One region of the Marinobacter sp. CP1 genome, then DNA from elsewhere that is predicted to be linked to it. Evidence: predicted binding sites of a transcription regulator. Region 1 holds the regulator's gene; each other region holds the start of a gene.

Region 1 (10,931 bases):
GGCAACACCGTCAGTACCCGCTACAGGGCAACCGGGCCGCCGGTTGAAGTACCAATGCCAACAACGGCGTAATGCTTGGCCGGCCCACGGCGGCCATGGCGCCTGGGGGCCTCGGTTTCGCCCGGAGAACCTGCCGACGCTGCCGGAGCCCGGGTGTCAGGACGCTGACGCGGTGCTGGTTCCGGACGCGGGCGCCCTGCAGGCTCCGGCGCCCGGGAGGCCGGAGCTGAAGGTTCCGCGCGGGAAGGCGCAGGAGAACGGTTGCCGGGACGACTGCGGGCTACATCCAGAATCCGCTCAATCAAGATTTTCTGAAGCTGACTGTTGTCCCGGGCAATTTCTTCGAAATTCTTGGGCAGAAAATCAACGGCGCCGGCCTCGAGCGCATCCAGTGTGACCCGGGCGCCCTCATAGGTGAGCGATGAGAACATGAGCACCGGTATCGGATGTTTGCGCATGATTTCGCGCACGGCAGAGATGCCATCCATCACGGGCATCTCATAATCCATGGTAATCACGTCGGGACGCAGTTTCTCGGCCAGCTCAACGCCTTCCCGACCATTGGTCGCAGCACCTACCACTTTGATCTGGCCGGAGCTGGTCAGGATTTCCGTCAGCCGCTTGCGAAAAAACCCTGAATCGTCAACGACCAGGACAGAAACTGTCATCCACTTCTCCTACCCAATCCATCGTTCTTCGGCCTTCTCTGGCAAAAAGCGCCGGAAGGCCCGGCTCAACCGTAATGTTGCAACAGGCTTGGCACATCAATAATGAGTGCAATCCGGCCATCGCCGGTAATAGTGGCACCGGCCATGCCTGGCGTACCCTGGAGCGCTCGCCCAAGGGGCTTGATAACCACTTCTTCCTGACCAACCAGCTGGTCGACCACGAACCCGACCTGCTTGGACCCATGGCCACAATGACAACATGGGCGTTATCGGGCACCTCCTGGCCAGCACCGCCACGAACCAGCCAGCGCTTGATATGGAATAGCGGGAAGACTTTATCCCGAACCACAATGCACTCGCGCCCATCGACGATGTTGGTCTTGGTCAGGTCCAGATGGAAAATCTCGACCACGTTGACCAGCGGCAACGCAAAGGATTGATCGCCCAGCATGATCATCAGGGTGGGCATGATGGCGAGCGTCAGCGGAACCTTGATGACAATGCGAGAGCCCTTGCCCAGCTCGGATTCGATGCTCAACTGGCCATTGAGCTGGCCAATCTTGGTTTTCACCACATCCATGCCGACGCCACGTCCGGACACATCCGAAATCTGCTCCTTGGTGGAGAATCCGGCGGCAAAAATAAGGTTGTAACACTCCGAATTGGTCAGCCGGTCCGCGGCGTCCTGGTCGTAGATACCCTTTTCGACTGCTTTGCGGCGCAGGACTTCCGGATCCATGCCCGCGCCGTCATCCTCGATAAACAGCAGAATATGGTCTCCCTCCTGCTCGGCAGAGAGGGTAACCGTGCCCTGGCGTGGCTTCCCGGCCTTCTCGCGGACTTCCGGAGCCTCGATCCCGTGGTCCACCGAATTCCGCACCAGGTGAACCAGCGGATCAGACAGCGCTTCAACCAGGTTCTTGTCGAGATCGGTTTCCTCGCCATGCATCACCAGGTTCACCTCTTTCTTGAGGTTTCTGGCGAGATCGCGCACAACGCGGGGGAACCTGCCGAACACCTTTTTGATCGGCTGCATGCGGGTCTGCATGACGGCGGACTGGAGATCAGTCGTAACCACATCCAGGTTGGATACCGCCTTGTGCATGTGTTCGTCTTCACTTTCAGCACCCAGACGCTGCAAGCGGTTACGCACCAGCACCAGCTCACCCACCATATTCATGATGTCATCGAGCCGCTTGGTGTCGACACGAACCGTCGTTTCCGCGGCCGGGGCATTCTCGCGAGCAGGCATCGCCGGTGCGGCAGCGCCTTTGGCCTCCGGCTTCTCGGCCGGCTTCGACTTTTCGGGTTTTGACGCGTTTGCTTTCGCTGAAGCTGGTTCTTTTGAAGATGCAGGCTGTTTCGGCGCTGAGGGCTGTTTTGGAGCTGCAGGCTCTTTCGAGGCTGAAGGCTCTCCGCCCGCGGTCGGGCTTCCGCCCTTGCCGTGAAGATCGTCCAGCAGTTTCTCGAATTCGTCGTCGGTGATCAGGTCATCGCCGCCAGCAGATCCGGCCTTGGCAGCCGGCTTTTCTTCTTTACCAGAAGCCTCTTCCTCGCCAGCTGGCGCACCGGCAAACTGACCTTTTCCGTGCAGTTGGTCCAGTAGCGCTTCGAATTCGTCGTCGGTTATTTCGTCGTCTCCAGAACTTTCCTGGTCACCGCCGGCCGATCCGGCGCTCGAAGCCGAGGAAACCTCCGCTGATTTCTCGTCCTGCAGTGCGTCCAGAAGCTGTTCGAACTCGTCGTCGGTGATGTCGCCACCGTCTTCTGCCGGTTCGCTCTCTTCCTGCTCAGGTTGAGCGGCAGCGGGCGGTGCCCCCTCGCCTTCAGGCTGGGCCAGGGCATCCAGACGGGCAATCAGTTCGTCCGGAGCCGGCGTCAGCTCCTCATGATTGCGGACCTGCTCAAACATGGCATTGACGTAGTCGAGTGCTTCTAGAACCACGTCCATCAGTTCGGAATCCACCTTGCGCTTGTGATTACGCAAGATGTCGAAAACGTTTTCCGCGGAATGGCAGCAGTTCACCAGCGCTTCAAGCTGAAGGAAGCCGGCTCCGCCTTTCACGGTATGGAAACCACGGAAGATGGCGTTGAGCAGATCACTGTCGTCAGGATGTCGCTCAAGATCTACCAACTGCTCTGACAGCTTTTCGAGGATCTCGCCGGCTTCTACCAGGAAGTCCTGCAAAATCTCTTCATCAGCATCAAACGCCATGCGTTACCCTCATTATTCAGAAACCGAGACTGGACAACAGGTCGTCTACGTCGTCCTGCCCCGAAACTACATCTTCACGCTCATCGGCCTTGATCTGGGGCCCGACGCCCTTCTCTGCAGACTCTTCTTTTTCTTCAATCTGGTGCACCGTGCCCGTGAGCTGGTCCACATGACTGGCCATCACCACCAGGCTGAGCATCTGCTCCTCAACCTCTTTCACCAGGGCGGTGACCTTCTGGATGACCTGACCTGTCAGATCCTGATAGTCCTGAGCCAGCAGGATTTCCGACAGGTTGCTGTACATGGTGTCGGCATCGGTTGCCATGCTGACAAAAAAACGATCAATCCGGCCGTACAGCTCGCGAAACTCAGCCGGCTGCATTTCCCGGCGACGCAGGCGCTGCCACTCATCACGCAACGCGGCGGCCTCGTCTCTGAGGGCATTGGCCACCGGCATGGTTTCCTCAACCAGGTCCATGGTCCGGTTGGCTGCTTCACCGGTCATCTGCACAACGTATTCGAGACGATCAGAGGCATCAGTCATCTTTGACAGTGCTTCCTGCTGCTCGGCGTTACGGGGATCAATCTGGAAGTTCCGGATTGCTTCGTGCAGGCTCCGCGTCAGCCGCCCTACCTCACGGTACAGACTCTGATCCCTGACCTCGCTGAGTTCATTGATCAGGGTCATGGCTTTGGCATAATCACCCGCATCAACACTCTCGGCCAGTTCCGCTGCCTGCCGCTGGAGCTTTTCCGTCACCTCCGGTTCAAGGCCCCGATGGTTCTTTTTGCTATCGCTCATGAGAGCCATCCGACCTCTGGTTACTGGATTCTTTCAAAGATTTTCTCAATCTTTTCCTTGAGCACGGCAGCGGTGAACGGCTTGACCACATACCCGTTTACGCCTGCCTGGGCAGCGGCAACGATCTGGTCGCGCTTGGCCTCAGCAGTTACCATCAATACCGGCAGGGTTTTCAGATTCTCGTCCGCCCGAACGGCCTTGAGCAGGTCGAAGCCTGACATGCCAGGCATGTTCCAGTCGGTCACCAGAAAATCGTATTTGCCGCTTTTGAGCATTGGCAGTGCCGTGTTGCCGTCGTCAGCTTCATCGGTGTTGGTGAAGCCAAGATCACGCAGCAGGTTCTTGATGATCCGTCGCATTGTGGAGAAGTCGTCCACAATGAGGATTTTCATGTTTTTGTCCAATGGGACCTCCAGTTAGTAACACCCGGAATTCGTTTGACCTTTGCGTTCAAAGTCTAGCAGGCCGCTGTTTTAACCGCTTATTGTCGGACCTTTGCTTCGGTTGTAAAGCATCGGTTACCAAAAACTACAGACCACCTCGTTGGCGACACAGACTGAACGCGGTCAGTTGTCCGATTCCTGACGCCAATCCGAGAGCCGCCCCCGAAGGCGCAGGGCTGCCTGGCTGTGAATCTGGCTTACCCTGCTCTCACTGACGCCGAGCACCGCGCCAATCTCCTTGAGGTTCAGTTCTTCCTGGTAGTAAAGGCTCAACACCAGCTTTTCCCGCTCCGGCAGGTCTTCAATCGCCTCAGCGAGGCTCCGCCGGAAGGCATCGGAGGACAAACCCTCAAGGGGATTATCCTGCGTCTCTGTCTGTTCTATCGGCAGCTCTCCGGATTCATTGAGCTCGTCGAGGCTAAAAAGTCGACCGCTGTTGGAATCGGAAAGGTAGGAGTGGTATTCGGGCAGCCCCATGCCCAGCTCTTCGGCCACTTCCTGATCGTGGGCTTCGCGGCCAAGTCGATCTTCAACGGCTTTGATGGCCTGGGAAATGCGACGGGCGTTGCGATGAACAGAACGTGGCACCCAGTCACCCTTGCGGATTTCGTCCACCATGGCGCCGCGAATACGGATACCGGCGTAAGTCTCGAAGGTAGCACCTTTGGTGGAGCTGTAACGCTGGGCGGCCTCGAGCAGACCAATCATGCCGGCCTGCATCAGGTCTTCAAGCTGGACGGACGCCGGCAGGCGAGCCATCAGGTGAAGGGCAATTTTCTTGACCAGCGGCGCGTGCTGCTCAATGAGCTGAGCCGGCTTCTGCGCACTTGACTGGTTATAGATTCCGAGGTTTTTCGCCAATGTCATGTATCCGGTTTTTTGTTTGACTGGATCCGATTCAGACTTCGACGAGCCGCTCCACAAAAAATTCCAGATGCCCGCGGGGAGAGGACGGCAACGGCCAGCTATCTACCTTGTCCGCCAGCGCCTTGATGGCCAGTGAAGCTTTCGCCCTGGGATAGGCGTCCAGCACCGCACGCTGCCGCTGAACCGCTTTCTTCACGGCCTCATCGTAGGGGACTATTCCTACGTATTGTAGTGCCACATCGAGGAAGCGCTCGGTGACCCGGGTCAGTTTTTCAAACAGATGCCGGCCTTCCTGCTCATTCCGGACCTGATTGGCAAGAATACGGAAGCGGTTGGTTCCATAATCACGGTTCATCAGCTTGATCAGGGCATAGGCATCGGTGATCGAGGTCGGCTCGTCGCAGACAACCAGCAGCAGCTCCTGCGACGCTCTCAGAAAACTGACCACTGACTCGGAAATACCGGCGGCGGTATCAACGATCAGGACATCGATCTGATCACCCAGTTCGCTGAACGCATTAATCAGCCCGGCATGTTCCATGGGGCTGAGCTGGGTCATTCGTTGGGTACCGGAAGAGGCGGGGACAATCTTGATGCCACCGGGACCATTCACCAGAACGTCCTTCAGATCACAGTCGCCCGCCAGAACATCCTGGAGGTTGCGATTGGCAGTGATGCCCAGCAAGACGTCGATATTGGCGAGCCCCAGATCGGCGTCGAGCAGCACCACTCTCCGGCCTTTCTGCGCCAGGGCGATTCCGAGGTTCACCGACACGTTACTCTTGCCGACACCACCCTTTCCGCCGGAAACTGCAATCACCTGTACCGGATGTGCTCTGCTCATACTGTTTTTGGTCTCTCGCCACGTTTCGCCGGCTTTGTCTCCGACGCCTGCTGTCAATCTGTCCGGTCTCAGGCGTGCTCTTTCAGGCCCTCTGCGACCGCTTGCTGTTGCTGGAGTGTTTTCAGCCGATCCACGGCCAACCGCACCAGCGGAACGGCTTCTGCGTGGTGCAGGTCTTCAGGAATCTTCTGGCCGTCTGTGTAATAGGCTACCGGCAGACCGGTTTCCATCACAAACCCGAGAGACTCGCCCAGCGTCAGGGCCTCGTCGATTTTGGTCATCACACAGCCCGCAAGATTTGCCATCTTATAGCAATGCCACACGGATTTCATGATGCGAGGCTGACTGGTTGCCGAGACCACCAGATGGGTTTTGATATTGTGATGGCTGCGAGCCAGTTCGGCCAGCTGTTCCTGGTAGCCTTTGTCCGCACTGGTCAGTCCGGCGGTATCAATCAGCACCAGATGACGGTCTGACAGTTCGTCCAGAATATCGTCCAGACTGTGACTTTCATCCACGACCCGAACCGGCACATTCAGGATCCGACCGAACACGAATAACTGCTCGTGCGCCGCCACCCGATAGCGATCCGTGGTAACCAGGGCCACGGAATCGGAGCCATGCTTGAGCACGTAACGAGCGGCGAGTTTTCCGATGGTGGTGGTTTTCCCGGACCCTGTCGGACCCACCAACGCATAGGCGCCGCCCTCATCCAGCCACTCCATTCGGGAGGTCCGAACCCCGGTACACAGCATTTTCAGGGACTGCTTCCAACCGTCTTCCAGGCGCCCCGCCTTGTGACGACGGGAAATTGACCCCGCCAGATCACTGCCGAGGCCGAACTCCTGCAAGCGCTCGGCAAGCCTCTGCTGCACGGCGGTGGTCGCAGAAACCTCCGGCTCCTGTTGCGGCCGATGGCCCTGCATCATGTCTTTGAGCGAGCTGATCTCGGCCCGCATCTGCGCCAGCTCATCGGAATAGGCTTCCCTCGGCGCCTGTGGCAGAGGTTCAATATCACCAAAACCACCGCTCACCTCTTCCTGAATGGCAGCGAACGAACCGGCGTAGCTCGCGCCCTGCGATGCCCGCTTTTCCCGTACTTCACGGATGCGGTCCCGGGACCGGCTCAGCTCGTCCTCAAGACGCCTGTGCTGGTCGGCCTGCATCTCGGCCAAGCGGGACCCGTTGGTGGCTTCTTCTGCCTGGTTGCCCAGTCGCTGGCGCGCCATATTCTCGTCATAGTCCAGCGCCGTCACAATTTCGACACCGCCGTCGACCCGACGATTGGAAAGGATCACGGCGTCCGGCCCCATCTGTTCACTGACCTGCTTGAGCGCCTCGGCCATGGTCTGAGCAAAAAACCGTTTTACTTTCATGATGCCTCTTCCTCCACCGGCAACGCCGTGCCGGCGCTGTCCGCTCTGTCATCCGCGCCGTTACTGGCCAACGGACGCCACGATCGTAATCTGTTTGTTATCCGGAATTTCCTGGTACGAGAGCACATGGAGCCGCTCTACCCCGTAGCTGGCGAACTTCGCCAGCACCGGCCTCAGGGGCCCGGACACCAGCAGAATGGCTGGCTTGCCGAGCATCTCCTGACGCTGGACGCTCTCCTGAAGCGAGCGCTGGAGTTTTTCAACCATATTCGGCTCCAGGACCAGGCCAATATCTTCCTGTCCGCCGGATTGTTGACTCTGTTGAACAGACTTCAGCAATAACTGTTCCAGATCCGGATCCAGGGTGATCACCGGTATCTCCGATTCGTTGCCGCAGATACTCTGGACAATCATCCGGCGCAGGGACTGCCGCGCAACGGTGGTCAACAGCTTCGGATCCTGACTCTTCGGATGCACGTTCACGATGGCCTCGGCAATGGACCGCATGTCTCGGATCGGCACTTCTTCCTTCAGGAGGTTCTGCAGCACTTTCAGCAGCAGACTGATGGATACGGTGGTGGGTACCAGTTCCTCGGCCAGCTTCGGAGAAATCTTTTCAAGCTGATCCAGCCATTTCTGGACTTCCTCATGGCCCAGCAGCTCGTGGGCGTGTTTCTGCAGTACCTGGTTAAGGTGGGTCGCGACCACCGTACTGGCATCGACCACGGTATAGCCGAGCGTCTGGGCCTGGTCTTTCTTGTCTGGCTCAATCCAGCTGGCGTCCAGACCGAACGCCGGATCCTTGCCTTCAATGCCTTCTATCTTTCCGAATACCTGACCGGGGTCGATGGCCAGTTCGCGGTCCGGATGGATTTCCGCTTCGGCAATGGTCACGCCCATCAGGGTGATGCGGTAGACATTGGGCATCAGATCGAGGTTGTCTCGAATGTGGACCGAGGGCATCAGGAAGCCGAGATCCTGGGACAGCTTTTTACGAACGCCCTTGATACGACTGAGCAACTGGCCACCCTGTGACTTGTCCACCAGCGGGATCAACCGGTAACCCACTTCCAGACCGACAATATCGACAGTGGACACATCGTCCCAACCCAGCTCCTTGGTCTCTCCGGGGGCCGGTAGTTGACGCCCCTGATCGCCGCCAGCATCACCGCCTGGAGGCAGATCACGACCCGCCGGCCGTGGAGCCGCCCCGCCCGCGCCCCTAGCCGGGAATGCGCCATCTTCTTCGACGGTCTGTCTCTGGTGCTTCCAGATATACCAGGCAGCGCCGGCGGCCAGTGCACCCAGACCCAGGAAGGCCACGTGGGGCATTCCGGGAATCAGACCGAGAATGATCAGGATAGCGGCGGCAATGGACAGCGCCTTGGGCGCACTGAACATTTGCTGGAGGATCTGGCCGCCCATGTCCTGGCTGGAGGTAACCCGCGTTACCATGATTGCAGCAGACGTGGACAGCAGCAGCGAGGGAATCTGTGCCACCAGGCCGTCGCCAATGGTCAGCAGCGCATATCGCTCCATGGCCAGCCCGAAATCCAGGCCGTGCTGCAGCATACCAATGGCAATACCGCCAATGATGTTGATCGCAAGAATCAGCAGGCCGGCAATGGCGTCGCCCTTCACAAACTTGGACGCACCGTCCATGGAGCCGTAGAAATCCGCTTCCTGGGCGATTTCGGCACGTCGATGCTTGGCCTCATCCTGATTGATCAGGCCGGCGTTCAGGTCCGCATCAATCGCCATCTGCTTGCCTGGCATGGCATCCAGCGTGAAACGGGCGCTCACCTCGGAGACCCGGCCGGCACCCTTGGTCACGACCAGGAAGTTGATGATCATCAGGATCGCAAACACCACCAGACCCACGGCGTAATTGCCGCCGATCAGAACGGCGCCGAAGGATTCGATCACTTTACCGGCGGCATCGCCGCCTTCGTGGCCGTTCAGCAGAACAATCCGGGTGGACGCCACGTTCAGGGCGAGACGCAAAAGTGTGGCTACCAGCAGGACTGTCGGGAAGGACGCAAACTCCATCGGCCGCAGGGCGTAGACACACACCAGCAGAATGACAATGGACAGGGTGATGTTGAAAGTAAAGAACACGTCCAGGAGGAACGCCGGCATGGGCAGAATCATCATGCCCAGCAAGCCCATCAGCATGATGGGTATGCCCAGGTTGCCCCGCGTCAGGGTTTTGACGTTATTGAGGACTAAAGCTCTGTCCATGCCGGATACTTCTCCGATTGGCCGTGCCTGCAGGCGTTTTGAAGGTCGAAAATCTGACACCGGAGCGTCGTTTGGAAGGGTTATCGCAAGATCCGTACCACCCCTTAGGGGATTTCCGTTAAGCAGCCATTTGCGGCCTGACTCGCCTTGCCAGATGCGGTATCCTTGCGCCATTTGATCGCGACGCCAAAATTCCAACCAGACACACAGGTGACCCCATGCCAATCCACGAGGTAAAACACCCTCTGATCCGCCACAAGCTCGGCATCATGCGCCGTGCGGATATCAGCACCAAGAATTTCCGGGAGCTGGCACAGGAAGTCGGTGCACTCCTGACCTACGAGGCCACCAAAGACTTCAATCTGCAGGAAAAGACCATCGAAGGCTGGGCAGGGCCGGTTAACGTGGAACAGATTCACGGCAAGAAGGTCACCATAGTGCCGATCCTGCGGGCCGGCCTTGGCATGCTTGACGGTGTCCTCAGCCTGATTCCGGTGGCCCGAGTCAGTGTTGTCGGCCAGATCCGCAACGAGGAAACCCTCGAGGCCAGCACCTACCTTGAAAAGCTGGTGGGCGAACTGGACCAGCGTATGGCCATGATTGTCGATCCGATGCTCGCCACCGGCGGCTCAATGATCTCCACCATTGACCTGCTCAAGAAGGCTGGCAGCACCGAGATCCGGGCCCTGGTTCTGGTCGCCGCGCCCGAAGGCGTTGAAAAGGTTCTGGAGAAACATCCGGACGTATCTATCTACACCGCCTCCGTTGATGAGCGCCTCAACGACAAAGGCTACATCCTTCCGGGTCTCGGCGATGCCGGCGACAAAATCTTCGGCACCAAGCAAAAGGACGTTTAAGAATGCAGGACCATACCAACGACCCGGTCTGGAAACAGGCCATTGCTGGCTCCCAGATGCTGCTGGTGGCGTTCGGCGCACTGGTTCTGATGCCCCTGATTACCGGACTGGATCCCAACGTGGCGCTGTTTACCGCCGGTCTGGGCACCCTGATTTTCCACATAGTCACCGGCGGCCAGATCCCGATCTTCCTGGCCTCGTCCTTCGCCTTCATTGCCCCGGTGATTGCCTCCAAAGGCCGGTTTGGCATGGAAGAAACCCTCGGCGGGCTGATGGCCGCGGGTATTCTCTACATTTTCCTGAGTGGCCTGGTACGCCTGCGGGGCACCGGTTTTGTCCGTCGCTTGCTGCCGCCCGTGGTCATCGGCCCGGTGATCATGACCATCGGCCTCGGCCTGGCACCGGTTGCGGTTCACATGGCCTCGGGTCGCACCGGTGACGGCGCCACTCAGTTGATCCCCTACGACACCGCCATCTGGATCGCCATGATCTCTCTGGCCGTGACCATCATCATGTCGGTCTGGTCGAAAGGCATTTTCCGGCTGATTCCGATCATGTTCGGCGTTATAACCGGCTACATCCTCTCCGCGTTTGCCGGTATCGTGGATACCACGCCAA
Region 2 (10,931 bases), 560 kb from region 1:
GCTTCATGACGCCTCCATCTCGCTGTTCGCTATCGACGAGGCCCATTGTGTGTCCCAATGGGGTCACGATTTCCGATCCGATTACCTTCAGCTCAGCATGCTGGCAGAACAGTTTCCCGGCGTACCCCGCATCGCGTTGACCGCAACCGCGGATGAGCGAACCCGAAAGGAAATTGCAGAACGACTGTCACTGACAGAGGCAAGACACTTCGTCAGTGGCTTCGATCGCCCCAACATTCAGTACCGTATAGCGCCAAAAATAAACGCGAACAAACAGTTACTGGATTTTATTAAAGCCGAACATGAGGGCGACTGCGGCATCGTTTACTGCCTGTCCCGGAACAAGGTCGACGCCACCGCGAAAACCCTGGCCCAGAAAGGCTATACCGCTCTGCCCTATCATGCAGGCCTGTCCTCGGAACAGCGTGCCCATCACCAGGAGCGGTTCCTGCGTGAAGACGGGGTGATTATTGTTGCCACCATCGCCTTCGGCATGGGTATCGATAAACCGGACGTGCGCTTTGTCGCACACCTAGATCTGCCGAAGAGCCTTGAAGCCTACTATCAGGAAACCGGTCGGGCCGGGCGTGACGGCAAGCCGTCTACGGCCTGGATGGTTTATGGCCTGCAGGATGTCATCAAACTGCGCCAGATGCTGGAAAGCTCACAGGGTAACGATCATTTCAAGCGCGTGGAACGGCAGAAGCTGGATGCGATGCTGGGCCTTTGTGAGGTCACCAGTTGCCGCCGTCAGGTGCTGTTGCGCTATTTCGGGGACGAGCTTGAGCAACCCTGTGGCAATTGCGACACCTGCCTGAATCCACCGGACACCTGGGATGGAACCGTCGCCGTCCAGAAAGCCCTTTCCTGCGTTTTCCGAACGGGCCAGCGTTTCGGCGTTACCTATCTGATTGATGTTCTGCGAGGCTCGGAAAACGAGCGGATTCTCCAATCCGGGCACCACCAGGTGTCAACCTACGGCATTGGAACGGAACTGAGTGCCAACGAGTGGAAATCGGTATACCGGCAACTGGTGGCCAATGGTTACCTCCGTGCAGATCCGGAGGGCTATGGTGCGCTCCAGTTGACCGAACAGTGTCGGCCACTGCTGAAAGGACGTCAGACCATTGAGCTGCGCAAGGATCCGGAAATCAAGAAGACAACCGGCCGGGCAAACGGCGGCCGGTCGGGTTCGCCGGTCTCAGAACAGATTACCGACAAGGCCGGCTGGGAGGCGCTTCGAGCCTGCCGCAAGGAGCTGGCCGACAAACAGGGCGTGCCGCCTTACGTCATTTTCCATGACACTACCCTGTTTGGAATGCTGGAACGCAAACCGCGCACCCTGGATGAGCTGGCGGAAGTCAGCGGCGTGGGCGCCGCCAAGCTAGAGAAATACGGCGAGATTTTCCTGCAAACCATCGCTGGCCTCGAACAGGCCTGAATTATTCAGGCCTCTGCTTTAAACCCTTTTTTCCGCACGCGGTAATGGGCGATGGAGGTTGCTACATGGTTGCCCTCTTCGTCCACCAGTTTGCCTTCCAGGGAGAATTTCGCCCGCCCGGTCTCATCAGCGTCAGCAAGAATGGCTGCCACGGTTTCGGGATCCAGGGTGAATTCTACAGTGACATCGCTGTTGGCTGGCTGGAGAAACTGCAACGTCATTTCCTTGAGAATCGGCGTGTACGAAGGCCCCAGATCAAATAGGGTCAGCACGCCACCGGGAATTTCGGCTACCAGGAAGTACGCGCCCGCATAAAGGCTGCCGAAGTGGTTTTTGTTGCCTTTCAAGCGGATTTTCGCTCTTACATATCCTGGCCTGACCTCCTCAACGCTGAAGTTGTTCCGTGGTGCAAAAGGAATCGACAGACCGATGATCTTGTTCACCGCTGCGTACCCGCCCGTTTTCTTCAGCCAGGCCAGAGGGCTGGCCAGTGTAGCCTTGGGGTCGGTACTGGCCACCCATTGACCGGTCGCTCCGATGAGATTATCGATAATTGCCATTGCCAAGCTCCGAAATTGATGGGGAACTGATGATTACAACGGACTTCAGTGCTCGCAAGAAGGTTTTACAATTTTTTTGGATGTTGTCTGATTTATTTTTGAGTTTCTGTTCTAAAGTGAGGATGCGTGCCTGAATCATGACTGCTTGATAGCCGGTTTTTCCAGTAGTAAGAAAGGATCTCTGATTTGGAATATTCTCTGCCCGCTTCCCTGGTCTCCCACCGGTTCCGAAAACTGGTTCTTTGCCTGATGCCATTGGCTTTCTGCCTTGCGGCAGGACCACTCTCAGCCACAACGTCATCGACCACTGCGTCGCAGGCAGCCGTGCGCGGTTACGTACTCTGGTACCGGAATTACGACAGCCCTGCCATCCGGGCCCTGGTGGAGCTTGCTCTGAAGAAGACGCCAGAGTACGGAGAATTTCAGATAATCAGAAGTGAAGAGCTGAGCCAGGGCCGCGTACTGAGGGAACTGACAGACGGCCAGTCACGATTAGTCGACATCGCCAATGTCGCTACCTCCGCAGAACGGGAGAAGTCCCTGACCGCCATACCGTTTCCGGTCGATGGCGGGTTGCTCGGTTTTCGGGTTTGCGTGGTCATGCCGGAATTCTTGCCCCGGTTTGCGGGAATCAAGACTCTGGATGACTTGAGAGACAGTCAGATTCGGATTGGCCAGGGCGCCCACTGGCCAGACACACCGGTACTTGAAGCCAACGGTATTCCGGTGGTCGCTCACTCCCGATACGAAATACTGTTCGGAATGTTGCGTAATGAACGCTTCGAGTGTTTTGCCAGGGGCGTAAGCGAAGTGCTTTACGACCTGGAATTGGAGCACGATCCTAATCTGGTAATTGAGCCTGATCTGTTGATCGCCTACCCGATGCCGTCCTATCTCTTTGTCGGTCCCGAAGACCAGGAAACCGCCCATCGGCTTCAGCTGGGAATCGAACGCGCCATCCACGATGGCAGCTTCAATGATTTCCTCAGGGACTACTACGCCCGCGCTGTGAAAGAGCTTGATCTCGACGAGCGTACGGTCATTACCCTCGAAAACCCTTACCTGAGCGAAGAATCCCGTTACGTTGGTCGCAAAACCTTCGAGAACCTGCGCCGTCGGCTAGAAGTCCTAAGCCGCTAGCGGGCGCCCTGCGCTTACACCCGGAACCTCGACACGTTCTGGTTCAGTGCGGTGCCGATGCGTTCAATCTGCCCGCTGTAAACATCGTTTTCTGTGGCCGCGGCCGCCGCTTCCTGGCCCTGATCCGCAATCCGGGTAATCGACGAGTTCAACTCCTCGGTAACCGACGTCTGTTCTTCGGATGCCGTGGCAATCTGCGACGTCATCTGGCTGATGGACGTGATTGCCTCGGCAATCCGGTTGAGGGCATCCATGGCGTCCTGCGCTTTTTCCATGCTGACATTGGATACCGCCGTTGAGGCATTCATGACATCGACCGCATCATTTGCGCCCTTCTGCAGACGCTCAATCATGTCGTTGATTTCCTCCGTGCTGGACTGGGTGCGCTGGGCAAGGTTACGTACCTCGTCTGCCACAACTGCGAAGCCCCGCCCTGCTTCACCGGCCCGAGCCGCTTCAATCGCGGCATTCAATGCCAGCAGGTTGGTTTGCTCTGCAATACCCTGAATCACTTCAAGCACCGTCGTGATGGACGTAACGTCCTTGCCAAGGGTGTGGATGACCTCTGCAGCCGCATTAATCTCCTTCGAGAGCTTCTGCACGGCGTCCCGGGAGGCAGCGACGGTCTCCAGCGAAGCCCGGCTGTCCGCATCCGCGGTGTTGGCGGCATCTGCGGTTTGCTGTGCGTTCTGGGCGATCTCGCCGGCAGCGGCCGACATCTCGTTGATCGCGGTCGCCACCATATCGATCTCGGCCTGCTGGCTCTCAACGCTTGAACGACTGGTACTGGCGGTATCTCTCAGCGAGCTGACATTATCCCCGAGTTCGGCGCTACCCTTCTGGACATCCCGAACAACCGTCTGGATATTCTCGACAAACTGGTTAAAGCTCCGGGCCAACTCACCGAATTCATCTTTTGCACTGTCGTCCAGACGCTGGGTCAGGTCAGCATCACCACTGCCAATGTCCGCCATGGCCTTGTTCAAGCGGCGAACCGGCGCCATCAGAACCTTGATGCCCAGATGCAGGATCACCAGAGAAACGATCAGGCCGATCACGGCCATGATCAATCCAGTCATTCTGGCGCTCTGGACCGGTGCGTTGATCTTGTCCGCGTTGACAAAGGTCCCCAGATACCATTGCACGCCACGCGCTTCACTGATCGGATAGAAGCTGGCCTCCCAGTTGCCGTCATCATTACTGTATTCGTGAGCGTCCCCGCCAAGATCCGGCTTGCCGCCAATGAGCTCACTGATGTTCTTGCCGACAAGGTTTTGCCGTGGGTGGAACAGTATGGTACCCCGCTCATTGATCAAAGTGGCGTAACCGGTGTCCGCAAGGGTGACTGTGCTCAGGGTTTTTGCTATCGCGCCCAGGCCGATATCAGCACCGGCCACGCCCGCGTATTCACCGCGCTTCACGGGCGCAAGTGTGGAGATGATCATGTCGTTGGTGCTGGCATCCTGATACGGCTCGGTGAACGAGGCGCTTCCAAGGCTCATGGCCTTCTTGTACCAGGGGCGCTGGCGGGGATCGTAATCCGCTGGCAGCGTGGCATTCGCCTCCGGCGATTTCATCAGCATGTAGCCGTCGGTACGCCCGACATAGACATCCCGGAACCCGCCGCCGGTGGTAATGGCCTGAAGAATAACCCGCGCCTCTTCGTCGTTCTCGGCATTTTCCAGGGCTTTGGCGGTGGCTTCAGTCATCACCAGCCTGGTATTGAGCCACTCTGCGATGCTCGACGTGCTCTGCTGCACGGTGTCGTCGATCAGCGCGTTCACATAGGTTTCTGTGGTGCTTTGTAATCGTAAATCGCCAGAGAGCGTAAAAGCCCCCATAACCAACAGCAACAGAATGCCGAAAGCAGTCAGGAGCTTTTGCCCGAATGTCAGCTGCACCGTCGAATCCTCAGCAATAAAATTGATATTCGTTAATGTGTGTTTCGGCCCATGATGCGAAGTCTTTAGCGGCTTCTGTTAAACTTTCCAATTATTGACGCAGACGCTGAGATTGTCCTCATTCCATAACGAACGGGAGCCGAACTGAATGGCCCATGAAGAACTGCACCTCAACCTCCGGAACCTGAGGCTTGATGACTACGATCAGCTTCAGAAGCTTATGGATCGGGTATACGACGACATCGGAGGCTCCTGGCCGAAGGACACCATCAAGGCATTGGTGGAGCAGTTCCCCGACGGCCAGATCTGCATTGAGGAAAGTGGGCAGCTTATTGCGGTTGCGCTGACGGTTTGCGTTAAGTACGAGCGTTTCAGCAACCCGCATACCTACGACGATCTGATCCTCCGTAACGAGAAGATCTGGCACAACGCCAATGGTGACTCCCTCTATGGGCTGGATGTCTTTATCCACCCCGACTACCGGGGCTACCGACTGGGTCGTCGACTCTACGAAGCGCGAAAAGAACTCTGCCGCTCCATGAACCTGCGTGCCATCCTGGCGGGCGGGCGCATACCGAGCTACTTCAAATACGCCGAACAGTATTCACCCGAGGAGTACATTCAACGGGTCGATCGGAAGGAAATCTACGATCCGATTCTGAGTTTCCAGCTCTCAAACGATTTCCAGGTTACGCGGTTGATGCACAAATACCTGCCCGAGGATGAGAAATCCCAGGGCTACGCCACGTTGCTGGAATGGCGGAACATTCTCTACACCCCACCTTCCCCGGTTCTGAGCGTCAAGAAAACTCAGATAAGGCTGGGCGCTGTGCAGTGGCAGATGCGTGAGTTCACCTCGGTTGAAGAGGTGCTCGAGCAGGTCGAGTACTTCGTGGATGCCTTGTCTGACTACAAAAGTGATTTCGCCATCTTCCCGGAGTTTTTCAACGCGCCGCTGATGGGACTGACCGATCAGATGGACCAGACCCGGGCCATCCGTTTCCTCGCCGGATTTACCCAGCAGTTCCGGGAAGAGATGTCTGAAATGGCGGTGAGCTACAACATCAACATTATCACCGGCTCCATGCCACTGATCGAAAACGATCGGGTGTATAACGTGTCCTATCTCTGCCACCGGGACGGGCGTGTTGATGAGCAACGCAAGATTCACATCACGCCCCACGAACGCCGCGACTGGGTTATCGAGGGCGGCAACCAGTTTGAGGTCTTCGAGACCGATGCCGGCCGTGTCGCCATCATGATCTGCTATGACATCGAATTCCCTGAACTGGGCCGTATTGCTGCCAGCCAGGAGGTTGATATCATCATGGTGCCGTTCTGGACCGACACCAAAAACGGCTACCTCAGGGTTCGTCAGTGCGCCCAGGCCCGCGCCATCGAAAACGAATGCTATGTGGTCGTCACTGGTAGCGTTGGCAACCTGCCGAAAGTCGAGAACCTGGACGTCCAGTACGCCCAGTCTGCCGTATTCTCACCTTCGGATTTTGCCTTCCCGCACGATGCAGTTATGGCGGAAACCACGCCGAATACGGAGATGATCATGTTCTCCGATATGGACCTGGAAAAGCTGAAACTGGTGCGTAACGAGGGGTCTGTCACTAACCTGAAAGATCGTCGCGTTGATATGTATGAATTGAAGACCAGGTAAACTGGCCCGATCAGCCAGGTGAAATTGTTAAATAACTGCGTTAGCGGTCGATCGTATGGCACTGATGGCGTTGCAAAACTAGAATTCAGTGTCTATTGTTTAACCAATATCCAGCCTGTCTCCCAATGAGACAGGTTGCTGTGGATACGGAAATCACCAGAGAACCCGATTCATGAACGAAGCATTGCCGGACCTTGTCGCACGATTCCGAGTCAGACAGGGCCTTTTTCGGAAGGAACTTGTCGAAGCCGCCCTTTATGAGCTGGACGGCTACGGTTGTGTTATGAAAACCGACAAAGTGTTCAACCCCGGTGATACCGTGGTGCTCGATCTCGTGATGGACATGCCGTTCGACAAGATCCGCGCAGAAGGACTCGCCGGCCTGGTGACCGAACGCAGAAAACACTGCAGCAATTTCTTCTATTCAATCGATTTTGTAGAGCTCGACTCCAACGGCAGCTCGTCGCTGGCGGAAAAGCTCCGCAGAATCCGGGAAGTGCTATCCAAGAAACAGTCGCTCAAATCACGTCGTTCCCCAGGCTCCATGTCCGGTTTCCGGCAGATGGCCTGATATTGATTTTCGTTGAAACCTGCCCGTAAGGAGACATTCCATGGCGAAGAAAGCCAAACAGAACGTTGATAAAATCGTGAAAAAGGTCAACAAGGAGTTCGAAAAGACTTCATCCCAGATCGAAGGCCTGGTGAACGATGCGCTGAAGCAGTTCGACAGCCTGCAGAACCAGGTTCAGGAGCCTGTTCGCAAGCTGCTCAAGGAAATCGACGAGCTTCGCGACCGCGAGATGAAGCGTTTCCACGAAGAGTTTGAGCGTCGCCTGGAAGAGTTCCATGAACTGCAGAGCAGCATTCTCGAGCGGCTTGGCGTGGCTTCCAAGGAAGCGGGTGAAGAGGTCAAGAAGCTCACAGATGAAGTGAGTAAAGAGGCCAGCACGGCAGCCAAGAAATCAGCGCCTAAGAAAACCGCCAAAACAGCTTCCAAAGCCAAAGGCGCGACCAGCAAGCCTGCGGCGAAAAAGCCGGCTGCGAAGAAGCCTTCAGCCAAGAAAGCACCAGCTGCCAAGGCTGCAAAGCCGGTCGACAAGAGTGACCTGACACTGGTTAAAGGTATCGGCCCGGCCACCGCGAAGAAGATGAAGGATGCTGGCATTACCTCCATCGACCAGATCGCCAATCCGTCTGCCGAAGATCAGGAAAAGCTGAAGGCCTTCTCAAACGTCAAGGGATACAGCCAATTCAGCGCTGAAGCCAAGAAAATCAGCTGATGCGAACGCCTGACCAGCCTGTTTTACGGGACATTGTCCTGATTGGCGGCGGGCACAGCCACGTCGGGGTACTCAAGCGGTTCGCGATGAACCCTGTTCCCGGCGTGCGCCTGACCCTGATCTGCCGCGACACCCACACCCCCTATTCCGGCATGCTGCCGGGCTACGTGGCAGGCCACTATAGCTACGACGATGTCCACATCGATCTGAGCCGCCTGGCGGAATACGCTGGCGCGCGCTTTTACCGGGCCGAAGCCATGGGCATCGACCGGGATCAGAAGCGGGTTATCTGCCGCGGTCGCCCGGATGTGCCCTACGACATACTGTCAATCAATATTGGCTCGTCTCCGCGGGTCAATGAAGTGGAAGGCGCTTCCGACCACGCCGTTCCGGTGAAGCCGATCACCGGCTTCAACAACCGCTGGCTTGCACTGCTTTCCCGTATCGAGAATCACGACGGGCCGCTGGCGGTTGCCGTGGTTGGCGCTGGTGCCGGTGGCGTTGAGCTGACCCTCGCCATGCAGTTTCGACTGAAGAATGAACTGAAACAGCGTGGTAAAGATCCCGGTCAGCTGCATTTCCACCTCTTCGACGCCGCCGACCAAATTCTACCGACCCACAACCCCAAGGTGCGTGAGGTTTTCCGAAAAACCTTGTCGAATCGTGGTGTGAAGGTCCATCTGGGATCGCCAGTCAGCAAGGTTCAGGAAGGGTTATTGATTACCGAATCCGGCGAAACCCTGCAAACGGACGAAGTGCTCTGGGTAACCCGGGCTGGTGGCCCGGAATGGCTCAAGGACACAGGCCTGGCGCTGGACGATGGTCTGTTCCTGAGAGTACGCGATACCCTGCAAGTGGAGAATGACGACAGCATTTTTGCTGCTGGCGATATTGCCAACGTCTTGAATCACCCCCGAGAAAAAGCGGGGGTATTTGCGGTAAGACAGGGCCCTCCCCTCGCCGACAACCTCAAGCGGCTTGCAACCGGCAAGGATCCGAAGGATTTTCATCCGCAGAAGAAGTGGTTAGCGCTAATCAGCACCGGGGACAAGTACGCTGTGGCCTCCCGGGGAGATTTGCAGTTCGACGGCGCCTGGGTCTGGCGCTGGAAAGACTGGATCGATCGCCGCTTTATGAAGAAGTTCAACGATCTGCCTCCAATGGAGGAAGAATCCAAACTGCCGGATACGGCTGCCGCACAGAATGCCGAGGAAGCCTCCCAGGCCATTTCGGCGGTTGCCATGCGTTGTGGTGGTTGTGGCGCCAAGGTGGGCAGCACCGTTCTTTCGCGTGCCCTGGGAGAGCTGAAACCCATTGAGCGGGACGATATCCTGATCGGGCTTCACGCCCCGGACGACGCCGCCGTGTTGACAGTACCGCCCGGCAAAGCCGTGGTTCACACCGTGGATTTCTTCCGTGCGTTCATTGACGACCCCTACATCTTTGGCAAGGTGGCGGCCAATCATAGCCTCGGTGACGTCTTTGCCATGGGCGCCGAAGCCCAGAGTGCCACGGCCGTTGCCACGGTGCCTTACGGTATTGAATCCAAGGTTGAGGATGTCGTCTATCAGATGATGTCTGGTGCTGTTGAAGTGCTGAACGAGGCAGGATGCGCGCTGGTTGGCGGCCACACCGGCGAGGGCAAGGAACTGGCCCTGGGCTTTGCAGTCAACGGCCTGATCGACCCGGAAGAAGTCATGAGCAAAGGTGGCCTGAAAGCGGGCGATGCCCTGATTCTCACCAAGCCCATCGGTACAGGCACCCTGTTTGCCGCTCACGCAAAGCTGGCGGCCAAAGGTCGGTGGATCGATTCCGCCCTCGCCTCCATGATCCAGTCCAATAAGGCGGCAGCAGACTGTCTCAGGAAATTTGGATCAAAAGCCTGTACCGACGTTACTGGCTTCGGCCTCCTCGGGCATCTGGTTGAAATGACCAAGCCCTCGGGTGTGGATGCCGAACTGGATCTTTCTGCCATCCCGATCCTTCCGGGCGCGGAGGAAACAGCGGCAGCAGGGATCCTTAGTTCCCTGCAACCTGCAAACATCCGCTTGCGCCGGGGTATCCGGGATCAGGAAAAATGGGTAAATCATGCCCGATATCCCCTGATTTTTGACCCTCAAACGGCGGGTGGTCTGCTGGCAAGCGTTGCGGCAGACAAAGCCGAAGAATGCGTCCGGGAGCTGAAGTCGTTGGGTTACCCGCATACCGCGATCATCGGCCGGATTACCGCCCAAGATGAATCGGGGCCCATCGAGCCTATTTCCCTGCGGGATTAACGTCCCTGTGAGCAGCGATGCATTGCAAGGCGTAGCGCCTGCTCCAGGGATGCCTGTTCTTTTTCGGGCAGGAAACGCTTGGCCAGATTACCAACCTGCGCTTTGAGGCTTTCGAGAAACGCAGGTTCGGTCTCTGCGTGTTGCAGCAATCCGGCCAGCGCCTGTTCGTCGCCAACGGGGAAATATCCGGCATAGTCACGCCCCAGCAAACCAACATTGCCCGGAATGTCGGATGCCAACACCGGCAAGCCAGCCCGGCAGGCTTCGGAGACCACGTTTGCGCCACCCTCCATTACCGAGCTGATCACCATTAACTGGCTGTTCGCCATCAACTGCCGGGTGCGGGTTTTATCCAGCTCGCCGAGCCATTGGAAGCGTGGGTTTTCAGCCATTTCCCGCTCTGCTTTGTTGTGCCATGCGTCGTTGTGGGCCTTGCCGGCGCAAAAAACCTGTACCTTCGAATCCTTCGGAAGCAATCGCGCGGCATAGGCCGCCCGCAGAGAATCCTTTTCGTCCCGAAGATGACCAATCACACAAGCGCCAAAACTCTCCTTCGTGAGATCCGCTTGCCGCGCCGGAAAGGCCTCCGGCCCCTCAGCCGATTGGTATAGCGTGACCAATTTGCTGGCAAGGCCGGCGGGTATGTCGTGCGCTACCAAGTCGT
Region 3 (10,931 bases), 330 kb from region 1:
GCGCGACCTGGGCATTGAAGCCCTGTCTCCCGATGATGCCGGCCACGCGTCCTGAGCATGATGAAACCGCTTGCCTTAATCGGGGCGCTGGCGATCGCCAGCGCCCACGTTTGTGCCCAGACTCACGAGGGCTATCCGATCCAGACATCTCCGGCCTCTGGTGGTGAGGGCACCGTACAACAGTCAGACACCAATGCCTACTCGCTTCCCCAGGGCAATCTGTCCATGACCAAACGTCTGGACTTCAGTGTCGGCAACAGTTTCTTCCGGAACCCCTGGGTCGAAGCCCCGGCAAGCACTGACGCCCGTGACGGCCTGGGCCCGCTGTTCAATACCAACTCCTGCCAGGGATGTCATATCAAGGATGGTCGCGGACACCCACCCGGTGTCGACGAGCCGCCGGTCTCCCTGTTTTTGAGACTGGCAGTCCCTGCTGATCCGGAGCTGGACGCGGACATTCTGCGCAAACACGGTTTTAAACCGGCGCCAGTATATGGCAGCCAGCTCCAGACAGCCGCGCTTCCTGCAGCCAAACCAGAGGCTGATTTGATAGTCGAATGGACGCCAGTGAAGGAAACACTCGCGGATGGGACGGTGGTGGAACTGCGCAAGCCCGTGTACCGCATTGAGAACCCAAATTATGGGCCACTGCCCGAGGACCTTCTGGTATCGCCCCGGGTAGCACCGCAGATGATCGGAATGGGTCTGCTGGAAGCCATCCCCATCGAAGATTTGCAAGCCCTCCAAGACACTGATGATGCGGACGGAAACGGCATCTCCGGAAAGCTTAACCAGGTCTGGGATCTGGCAACGGAACAGACAGTGCCCGGTCGATTCGGCTGGAAGGCAGCCGAGCCCGATGTCCACCAGCAAAGCATGGGTGCGTTCGCCGGAGATATGGGACTGACCTCTACTCTGAAACCTAAAACCGACTGCATGCCCGAGCAGAATTGTGAGCGGTTTACCCATGGCGGTGAACCGGAAGTAAGCGACAAGGTCGCCAACTTCGTGACCTTCTACGCCAAGAGTCTGGCAATACCCGCGCGTCGAGATATTGAGTCTGAATCCGTCCGGCAGGGAGCAAGGCTGTTCAACGAAAGTGGCTGCGCTGGCTGCCATACGCCGAGACATCAGACCGGCGAGGTTGCCGATCGCCCGGACCTTAGCAATCAGACTATCTGGCCCTATTCGGATCTGTTGCTGCACGACATGGGTCCTGCCCTGGCCGACGGCCGCGATGAATTCCTGGCCAATGGCAATGAATGGCGAACCCCGCCGCTCTGGGGCATTGGCCTGGCCCAAGTGGTGAATCCGCAAGCCGGGTTCCTGCACGACGGCCGCGCCCGAACTCTGGAAGAAGCCGTGCTCTGGCACGGTGGCGAGGCTCAGGCGGCCGCCGACCGATACCGCCAGATGTCGCCCGAAGATCGATCCGCTCTGATCGATTTCCTGAATTCACTCTGAGGATCAGCCATGCAAGGGATCACCAGACTGCTGTGCACATCTATCCTGACACTAACCTCGCCCCTGGCGTGGGCAAGCGATGCCAACACCCAGGCCCGCCAGCAGTGGTATGAAGGCATTGCGACCGGCTATCAATCGTTGACCACAGAAGCGGGAGAGCTGGCTGAATCCGCCCGTGACTACTGCCAGAATCCAGCCGAGGGAAGCCGGGAACACGTGGAAGCCGCCTGGCTGAATGCCTTCCTGGCCTGGCAGAAGGTGCGCTTAGTCGATTTCGGCCCGGTCGAAAACAACAACCTTTCCTGGCAGTTCCAGTTCTGGCCGGATCCGAAGAATCTGATTGCACGGAAAGCGGCTTACCTGATCGGAAACGACGAACCGATCACCCCGAGCGTGATCAATCAGTCCGGTGTCGCTGTGCAAGGCTTCCCGATGATCGAATATCTGCTGTTCGACCAAGAGTTCAATGCCGGGGAAACTTCACTCCCAGTCGCCCGGACCTGCGAGCTGCTAACGAACGTCGCGGGACACTTGAAAAGCAACAGTGACGCATTGATGGCTGGCTGGCAGGCTTTCAGACCGCACTATCTGGAGACCGAGCAGTACTTCGACACCACTATCCGAGCGGGTATGGCAACACTGGAAATTCTGGAAGAAAGAAGGCTGGCCCAACCCATGGGTCTTCGCGGCAGTAACAAACGCAATCCTTACATCGCGGACGCCTGGCGCAGCGGCAAAAGCCTGCAGACTGTCGCGGCGACTGTCGACGGCCTGAACCGGTACTTTTTACCAGGGCTCGAAATTTCGCTGGAAGCAAAGGGGGCGTCCGACCTGGCAGACCGCATTCGCAAACAATTCAACGAGGTTCAGCAGAACTTTCCCGGAGCCCACCTACCCCTGGCAACGGCTTTGAAAGAAGAAGACCAGTTCCGGGCTCTGCAGAGCCTTTACGTTGATATTTCCCAGTTGACCACGCTGGTGAATGACCAGGCGGCAGTGGCACTTGGCGTAGTACGAGGCTTCAACTCGAGCGATGGCGACTGAGGAACCTGATCCTATGCTTTTGAACCGGAGAGCCCTTCTCAAGGTGTCCATTGCCGGCGGCGTTGCCGTGGGCCTGACCGGCTGTTCCCTGCTGCCCCGAAAAGCGTCAGTCCAACCTGATGGCTATGCCGGCGCCGTCGGGTTCCCGGATGGCAGTTTTGGAGTCAGCGCATTCAACCGCAACGGCCGGATAGTGTGGCAGGCGCCTGTCGATTCCCGCTGCCATAGCGGCTGCAACCGACCGCACCAGCAAGAGACCCTGTTTTTCGAGCGCCGCCCGGGTTGGTCATTCTACGTTTTCGATAGCACTACAGGTGCCCGGAAACACCATATTTCAGCCGAGCCGGGCGAACACTTTGTTGGCCACGGTGTGTTCTCGACCGATGGCCGACGCCTCTACGTCACCGCCAGCCGGTACGATCAGGGCGCGGGGATCATCGCAGTCTACGATGCCGAAAAGGGTTATCGGCGGACAAAAACCTTTGATCTGGCGGGAATCGGCCCCCATGAGCTGACCTTGCACCCCGACGGCGAAACCCTGGTGATCGGTCTCGGAGGCATCCTCACTCACCCGGATTACGACCGCATGAAACTGAATCTGGACACCATGGATCCAGCCCTGGTACTTATGAATCGTCACTCCGGCAAAATCGTTGGCCGTTTCAGGCCGCCCCACCACCAGCAAAGCGCCCGCCATGTCAGCGTCAGCGGCGATGGCCGCGTGTATGTGGCCTATCAGCACCAGGGCCCACTCTACGAAACGCCGCCTTTGTTGGCACGTCTTGAAGAGGGAACTTTGCGGGAATACCGGTTCGATGAGGATACCCGGACAGCGTTGGCCAACTACATCTCCAGCGTGGTTGCGCATCCGGAAAACGACCTCGTGGCTGCGGCTTCGCCGATTGGTGGAACGGCCATTATCTTTCGGGGCAAGACCGGTGAGCTGGTCAGCCGCGCACACATCGCCGATTGCGCGGGCATCCAGACCCTTGCCGGAGGGGATTTTCTTGTTTCCTCCGGACGGGGAAAACTTATCCGGCTCGGCGCCGGCAAACCCGCCAGAGAACTCGCAGATCTATCCGTTCACTGGGACCACCATCTGGTCTGATCGCTCGCAGTTGCCGTAATCCGGACTTAAGGATACCGCGCCACACTGGTATCCTTTCGACACATTTTCCGGAGGATAGCGGTTTGCCTGAGAGCGGAAAGGACACCATCGAACAACTTTATGGCCTGATTGCCAACGAAGAGGATGCACGGGTCTGTACCGACATCTCCGATGACGCCTGTCGCGAAGTGCCGCGCAATTTCTTTCTGATTCTTGCCAGCAACGTCCTGACCAAACTGGGCGACCTGCTGATCAGTCCCAAAACCGTATTGGCCTGGTTGATGAGCGCCATTGGTGCACCCGCGCTGGTGGCCTGGCTGGTGCCGATCCGGGAATCCGGTTCCCTCGTCCCACAGATGGTCATTGCGGCCTGGGTCCGCCGCAAACCTGTTCGCAAGTGGTTCTGGACTCTTGGAAGCTTCGGACAGGCCGCCAGTGTTGTGGCCATGGCGGCCAGCATCTGGTTTTTCGAGGGGTATGCCGCAGGTTCCGGGATCATTGCAGCCCTCATTGTATTTTCCCTCGCCCGTGGATTCTGCTCCGTATCCATGAAAGATGTACAGGGCAAATGCATCCCGAAAACCCGCCGGGGAAGGCTCGGCGGGCTCGCCTCCACCATTGGCGGCACCGCCACCGTTGTGTTGACCGCGCTGCTGTTCTGGGAACGCGGCGACCCCACCCTCGCCTTTTACACCGTATTATTACTTCTGGCCGCGGCACTCTGGGTGATCGCCGGCCTGCTGTTTGCCGGAGTGGAAGAATACGACGGTGAAACCGGTGGCGGCGGAAATGCCATCAACGAGGCATTTCGAAGCCTGTCCCTGCTCCGGGATGACGTTCCGTTCCGGAACTTCGTGATTACCCGGGCCCTGCTGCTCAGCTCGGCACTGGCTTCACCCTATTTGGTCGTACTGGCACAGAAAGAATCCGACATTGGCTGGATGTTGGGCGTTTTCCTGCTGGCCAGCAGCCTCGCCAGCTCGCTCAGTGCCAGCTTCTGGGGCTGGGCTGCAGACACCTCCAGTCGGAGAGTCATGATCCGTGGGGCGGCAATGGCCAGCGGTGTGTGCCTGATCGTCGGCTTCACCGCGCTGTTTATCGGGACGGAAATCGGCAGCGTCTGGTTTTACCCGATTGCGTTTTTCGTACTGAGCATTGCCCATGCGGGCGTCAGGCTGGGGCGTAAAACCTATCTGGTGGACATGGCAGGGGGCAACAAGCGTACCGATTACACGGCGGTGAGCAACACGGTCATCGGTGTTCTGCTGCTTGTTACCGGCGGCCTCACCGCCCTCGTGTCAATGATCTCAGAAGTGGCGGTCATCATCGTTCTGGGCCTGATGGGGCTGGCTGGGATGTTCAGTGCCATGGGGCTGAAGGAAGTGACCGAAGACTGATAACGGTCGCCCGTTCAGGAGGGCGCCTTGCCGTCATTCAGGGCCAGAGCCCCTTTCACGATCCGGTAGATGATCCAGATAGAAATACCAAGGAGAATAAACCATCCGATGATGATCGGCGTGGTCACTATGCCAATCACGGTCCAGAGCAGGCCGATCCAGAAGGTGCGAATCTGCCAGCGGAAGTGCCGCTCCACCCAGGTATTACGGACGTCGTCCAGTTTGACGTAATTGATGATCACGCCCACCAGACCGGTAATGCCTCCTACGAAAAACGACAGCGCCTGAAGGATGTAGACCACCACCGCCAGGTTACGCGCCGGATCACTTCGGCGGGAGGCGGGGTCCGTGTCGGCAGGAATAAACTCCGGTTCAGCCAAGACAAGTCTCCTATTGATCTATTAATCGGAGTCTACCACAGCCCCCGTGGCCGAAAATCCCGCCGCGGTCAGTGATTGTCCGGACGGTAGCCCAGGCGGAAACCGCCCCAATGCTTGCCATTCACATAAATAGGTACGGAGAGATCATGCATGATTTCGCCGGTATCCCTGCGATAGGTTTGCAAAAGCATGTTCTCGGTGTGCGTGCCACAACGAATGCCCGTTCGGTCGTTGAACAGCCGCTTGCTCCGGCTCTTGACCAGATCCACCTTCGGATCTCCGGTCGGTGCGTGGGCGAAATCCCTGTTGTGGGTCGGTACATACCCGTCAGGCGCAGCGGCTATGGCAAAGACAATGGCCTCATGGGCGTTTTTCACCTGCTCCTGGATGGTCGGCAGGTATTGATCGGTAAATTTGTCAAAGCTGCTTGAGTACTTTGGCGGGTGCGTGTTCGGGATGGGAGTCCGGCTCTTGTCGAACAGCGCGCTTTCTGAGAGCTTGCCATCCCGGATTGCCTGCTCGAACATCTGGCCGATCTGGTCAGCGCCCGCTCTGGCCTGATCGAAGAACGGCCGGTGATAACTGGCTTCGCTGTTCAGGGCAAATGAAGCATTGGCTTTTTCCGCAAGCTCCATCAAAGTAGCAGCCTGCTCCGCCAGCGAGGAAACGCTGGTATCGCTCTCGGAAATCTGGTCACGCACCGTTTCAATGGCGGAGAACACCTGGGCCAGACTCTGCTCGTTGTTCTGATCTATTTCGGCTATCCGGGCAACCTGCTGCTGGACCCGATCAGATTGTTCGCTGATCTGTTCCAGACGCTCACCCACGCTTTCCACAGACGTCAGGCCCTCCTCAATGCTGCGGGCAAGATCTTCAATGCGGGATACAATCAGTGTGGTATCGGACCGTATTTCCTCGAGGGTTTCCGCCACTTCACCGGTCGCCTGGGCCGTGCGGCCCGCCAGCTGACGCACCTCATCCGCCACCACGGCAAATCCGCGACCCTGATCACCCGCACGGGCGGCCTCAATGGCCGCATTGAGTGCAAGCAGATTGGTTTGCTCGGCAATACCCTGAATGGTGGCGGTCACGCCCTGGATCTTGTTGGATTTCTCGTTCAGCTCCTGGATCAGCCGGAGATTCTCACCGGACTGCTGGTGTACCGCGCGCACACTATCGATGGCCGAGACCAGCGCTTCGCGCCCCTCGGTACTGACCTGCTTATTCTGGAGAGCCATGGTGGCGGCATCGGTCGCCTGCTCGGAGGATTCCCGCACGGTCTCGGTAATCTGGCCCGCGTAATCGGCCATCTGGGCGGTTTCTTCAACCTGACGGTCCAGCCGGATCTTGAGCTGGTCTGCGGCAAAGGAGACCTGGGCGGCGGAAATAGCGTTCCTGTCAGCGCTTCCGGAGAGGGTTTCCACCAGAGCCCGCCCGGCTTTCGCATCGGAAAGCAGCTGCCGGCAATGGGCCCGGAGCGGATGATCTTCTGCCAGGGTGCCCTTATCCAGAGCCCTGAGACCGCGTTCGGCAGGCTCCAGCACCCGGATGACCAGAAAGCCGGCGGCGGCTGCAAGGCCAACCACCAGTCCAACCAGTATTGATGCCGGTTCAAGGCCTAGCAAAGGCGCCACCACTGCACTGATGACCGCAAGAACAACAGCACTCACCACCCCCAATATTATTGAAGCCCGATCCAGCAACCCCATAGGAACCTCTTCTTTATCGTTGCTTCTACCAATATTTTGTTATTTAAGGCCATCATGGAGACTAATAAATTGATATGAGTTTATAACTCATACTTTAGTGTATGTAACTGGCTTATCGGCAGGAAAAGGGGTTTCTGAAACAAAAAACCGCAAACCCGACTCACTCTGTTACCAAGTGGGCAGGGCTTGCGGTGTTTAGCGCGTTTTTAGCTATTAATCCCGGGATTTATCGCACAGCCAGGTTGGCAGCCCCGCTGATATCCGAGGCATAATCCATTATGTGATAGATCATGTTCTGCTCGTTGGTGCCCGTTACCAGATGGGCACCCGGCCCCCTGGCATAAATGCCCACATCCTCACCGGCATGTGTCTCGCTGCCCAGTGGCACCAATGACTCCTGGTGGAAGCCCGGCGTGGTGGTGTCAACGTTGGTCAGGTCCTTTCGGCCGGCGTTGATGGGGTCGCCATAGGTACGGTCCGCATCGGTCTCGCTTCCATAGTCGCGCATGCCGAGGCCATTGGCATACCCCAGGGTGGTGTATGGCAGATCATCCGACGCCAGTTCAGGCTGCTCCGCCCCAATGCTCACCACCTTACCGAGAATGGGGTTGCCGCGCTTGGGATAACCGGCCATCGTGAACACATGGCTGTGATCAGCGGTGACAATAATCAGGGTATCCTCCGGGTTGGTTTGATCCGCGGCCACTTTTACGGCTTCGGCCAGTTCAATGGTATCGGTTAAGGCGCCATTGGCACTGCCGGCGTGGTGGGCGTGGTCAACGCGGCCCGCTTCGACGGTCAGGAAAAACCCGTCCGGATCGTTATCCAGAATGTCGATGGCCTTGGCAGTCATCTCACTCAGTGACGGCTCACCGGCAACATCATTGCCACGGTCAGCCTCGTACTGCATGTGCGACTCGTTGAACAGGCCGAACAACCTGGACGTGGTTGCGGCGTTGACGCTGTCGAAACCGGCATTGTCATACACGTATACGCCTTGTGGATACTGAGCCTGCCACTCGGTGACCAGGTTGCGGCCATCGGTGCGGTCGCCTTCGACACTGGATCGCGCATCCGGGCTGTTGAACCTGGCATCATTTGGCAGGAAGTGGCGACGGCCGCCGCCCATGACCACATCAAGGCCGTCAATATCCGCGCCGGTGCGTGCTTCGAGGTTTGCTTCAAAGTTCACCAGTTGGTCGGCAATATCCTGGCAGCCGTCGGTAACTGCCTCGGGAGGCATATCGGAGATGTCTTCCCAGTTACGATCTGCCGACTTGGCGTAGGTGGCTGCCGGCGTGGCGTGAGTGATACGGGCAGTCGATACCACCCCGGTGGCCTTGCCAGCAAGTTCCGCCAGCTCCGTCAGTGTCATCAGCTCGTTACCCGTGGCCGAACCACAATCGCCCCGGCTAACGTCTTCGTCCACGCCAAGCACGCCTACATCGGTTTTTACACCAGACACCATGGCTGTCATTGTGCCAGCGGAGTCGGGCACTTGCGCATCTACGTTATAAGTTTTGGCCAAGCCGGCGAACGGAAAACGCTCGAAGCTCAGTTGATGCTCTTCCCCCGGCTTGCCCTGATTCTGGCCATCCAGAATACGCGCCGCTGTGACGGTTGAAACGCCCATGCCATCGCCCACGAACAGGATAACGTTCTTTGCCTTGCCCCGTGCATCGGCGATGGCCGCCTGCAGGGAGCCCGATTGAGTGACAGGGGCCACGGTACCGGTAACCTCGGCCCAGGCCGCTTTCGCCGCTTCGATATCCTGTTGGCCCTGCTGGAACCAGGGGTTGGTCAGCGACGTTTCCAGTTGTTGCGAGGAAAGGCTGGTCACAGCCTCATCGGCTGGCTGCACGGGGCTGTTATCGTCGTCATCCGTGCACCCGGTCAGGACAAACATTGAAGCCGTCAGTGCGCTGTAAAAGAATTTGTTCATTGCCTTGCTCCTTATTCTTCGATTAAGCCCAGAGCCTGGTCGATCAGGTGAAAAACCGTGCTTTGTTCGATGGTTCCCTGCGCCAGATGAGCACCCGGTCCTTTTGCATGCAGACTGACGTCCTCACCGGAATGGGTCTCGCTACCAAGCGGAACCAGCGCCTCCTGGTGATAACCAGTGGTGGTGGTATCCACGCCAGTAAGATTCTGACGTCCGGCGTTAGGTGCCTGGCTGTAGGCCACGTCTGAATCCGTTTCCATACCAAGATTACGGAAACCGAGTCCGTTGGCGTACCCCAGGGTGGTGTAGGGCATGCCATCGGCGGCCAGTGCCGGCTGCGTCTCGCCAACATTAACCACCTTGCCCAGAATCGGGTTGCCCCGCTTCGGATAACCGGCCATCGTGAACACATGGCTGTGATCAGCGGTGACAATAATCAGGGTATCCTCCGGGTTGGTTTGATCCGCGGCCACTTTTACGGCTTCGGCCAGTTCAATGGTATCGGTTAAGGCGCCATTGGCACTGCCGGCGTGGTGGGCGTGGTCAACGCGGCCCGCTTCGACGGTCAGGAAAAACCCGTCCGGATCGTTATCCAGAATGTCGATGGCCTTGGCAGTCATCTCACTCAGTGACGGCTCACCGGCAACATCGTTGCCACGGTCAGCCTCGTACTGCATGTGCGACTCGTTGAACAGGCCGAACAACCTGGACGTGGTTGCGGCGTTGACGCTGTCGAAACCGGCCTTGTCATACACGTATACGCCTTGTGGATACTGAGCCTGCCACTCGGTGACCAGGTTGCGGCCATCGGTGCGGTCGCCTTCGACACTGGATCGCGCATCCGGGCTGTTGAACCTGGCATCATTTGGCAGGAAGTGGCGACGGCCGCCGCCCATGACCACGTCAATCCCATCGGTATCCACGCCAGCGTAACGTTGTTCCAGAAGTTGCTCGAAACTGACCAGCTGATCGGCAATGTCCTTGCAACCGGCCTGAACCGCTTCAGCAGGCATATCCGAAATGTCTTCCCAGTTGCGATCTGCCGATTTGGCATAGGCAGCGGCGGGTGTGGCGTGGGTAATGCGTGCGGTGGAGACCACACCAGTGGATAAACCCTTGATTTCCGCAAGCTCCAGAGCGGTTACTACTTCATTGCCTGCAACCGTGCTGCAATCACCCCGCTGGACATCCTCGTCCACGCCCAGCACGCCCGCATCGGTTTTCAAACCAGACATCATGGCGGTCATGGTGCCCGCTGAATCCGGAACCTGGGCATCGGTGTTATAGGTTTTCACGAGTGTCGTGAAGGGGAAACTCTCAAAGCTCAGCAGATTTTCCTCGCCCGGACTGCCCTGCCTCTGGCCTTCCAGAATGCGCGCAGCGGTAAGGGTGGACACCCCCATGCCATCGCCCACAAACAGAATGACGTTTTTCGCCTTATCCGAGGACTTCAGGGAGAGCTTCTGCTGAAGCTGTGCCGCGGCGTTAATAAACCAGGTATTGCCCTTTTGTGAGGTCGGTAGTATCTCTGCGACGACACTGGCGGACAATGCCAGCCCGATCGCCACGGAAATTAACGCTCTTTCCAGATTCATAGCGCATATCCTTTCAACGGTGTTGTTGTCTGCCACTCCGGTACAACCTGTTCATCGAACAGAATTCCGGATCGACTCCGCTAAAAAGATAGGGGCTGGTTATGACGTTAATCCTACATTTGTGTTACTCAGGCATTAAGGTTGTCTGGCCGCAAAAGATTCGACTCACTCTCCTCCCCGGACGCTGATGACCAGGACCCGCCAGCGCAAACAGAGGCGCGCCGGCGGAAATTAGAGAGTTATCGGAGAGTTATCGGAGAGTTATTGAGTAGCCTCCTCTACCCTGTCACCC

The links. Region 1 encodes FliA, which starts transcription of late flagellar genes. Its sites were predicted from a motif close to CTAAAGTTTNNNNNNNNNNNGCCGNTAA; they were not measured.
Region 2: a site for FliA is predicted at 5,084-5,111, ahead of ACP86_RS20985 (methyl-accepting chemotaxis protein). Genes of this name have one in related genera too.
Region 3: a site for FliA is predicted at 7,215-7,242, ahead of ACP86_RS03180 (methyl-accepting chemotaxis protein). Genes of this name have one in related genera too.

What each region holds. Positions count from the first base shown of each region.
Region 1 is NZ_CP011929.1:352,221-363,151, forward strand. It holds partial or broken gene cheB (chemotaxis-specific protein-glutamate methyltransferase CheB) at 1-668, opposite strand, end outside; partial or broken gene ACP86_RS01635 (chemotaxis protein CheW) at 734-2,883, opposite strand; gene ACP86_RS01640 (protein phosphatase CheZ) at 2,900-3,685, opposite strand; gene cheY (chemotaxis response regulator CheY) at 3,706-4,089, opposite strand; gene ACP86_RS01650 (RNA polymerase sigma factor FliA) at 4,252-4,995, opposite strand; gene ACP86_RS01655 (MinD/ParA family protein) at 5,027-5,839, opposite strand; gene flhF (flagellar biosynthesis protein FlhF) at 5,908-7,215, opposite strand; gene flhA (flagellar biosynthesis protein FlhA) at 7,276-9,456, opposite strand; gene upp (uracil phosphoribosyltransferase) at 9,675-10,313, shown strand; gene ACP86_RS01675 (uracil-xanthine permease family protein) at 10,316-10,931, shown strand, end outside.
Region 2 is NZ_CP011929.1:4,562,818-4,573,748, forward strand. It holds gene recQ (DNA helicase RecQ) at 1-1,441, shown strand, start outside; gene ACP86_RS20975 (YiiD C-terminal domain-containing protein) at 1,447-2,001, opposite strand; gene ACP86_RS22920 (hypothetical protein) at 1,985-2,257, opposite strand; gene ACP86_RS20980 (hypothetical protein) at 2,188-3,141, shown strand; gene ACP86_RS20985 (methyl-accepting chemotaxis protein) at 3,156-5,042, opposite strand; gene ACP86_RS20990 (carbon-nitrogen hydrolase family protein) at 5,191-6,711, shown strand; gene ACP86_RS20995 (hypothetical protein) at 6,884-7,282, shown strand; gene ACP86_RS21000 (helix-hairpin-helix domain-containing protein) at 7,323-7,991, shown strand; gene selD (selenide, water dikinase SelD) at 7,991-10,267, shown strand; gene senB (selenoneine biosynthesis selenosugar synthase SenB) at 10,264-10,931, opposite strand, start outside.
Region 3 is NZ_CP011929.1:682,027-692,957, forward strand. It holds gene ACP86_RS03150 (imelysin family protein) at 1-55, shown strand, start outside; gene ACP86_RS03155 (di-heme oxidoredictase family protein) at 58-1,464, shown strand; gene ACP86_RS03160 (imelysin family protein) at 1,474-2,508, shown strand; gene ACP86_RS03165 (DUF1513 domain-containing protein) at 2,522-3,616, shown strand; gene ACP86_RS03170 (MFS transporter) at 3,700-5,013, shown strand; gene ACP86_RS03175 (DUF4870 family protein) at 5,028-5,393, opposite strand; gene ACP86_RS03180 (methyl-accepting chemotaxis protein) at 5,462-7,102, opposite strand; gene ACP86_RS03185 (alkaline phosphatase) at 7,329-9,044, opposite strand; gene ACP86_RS03190 (alkaline phosphatase) at 9,056-10,639, opposite strand; gene ACP86_RS03195 (hypothetical protein) at 10,901-10,931, opposite strand, start outside.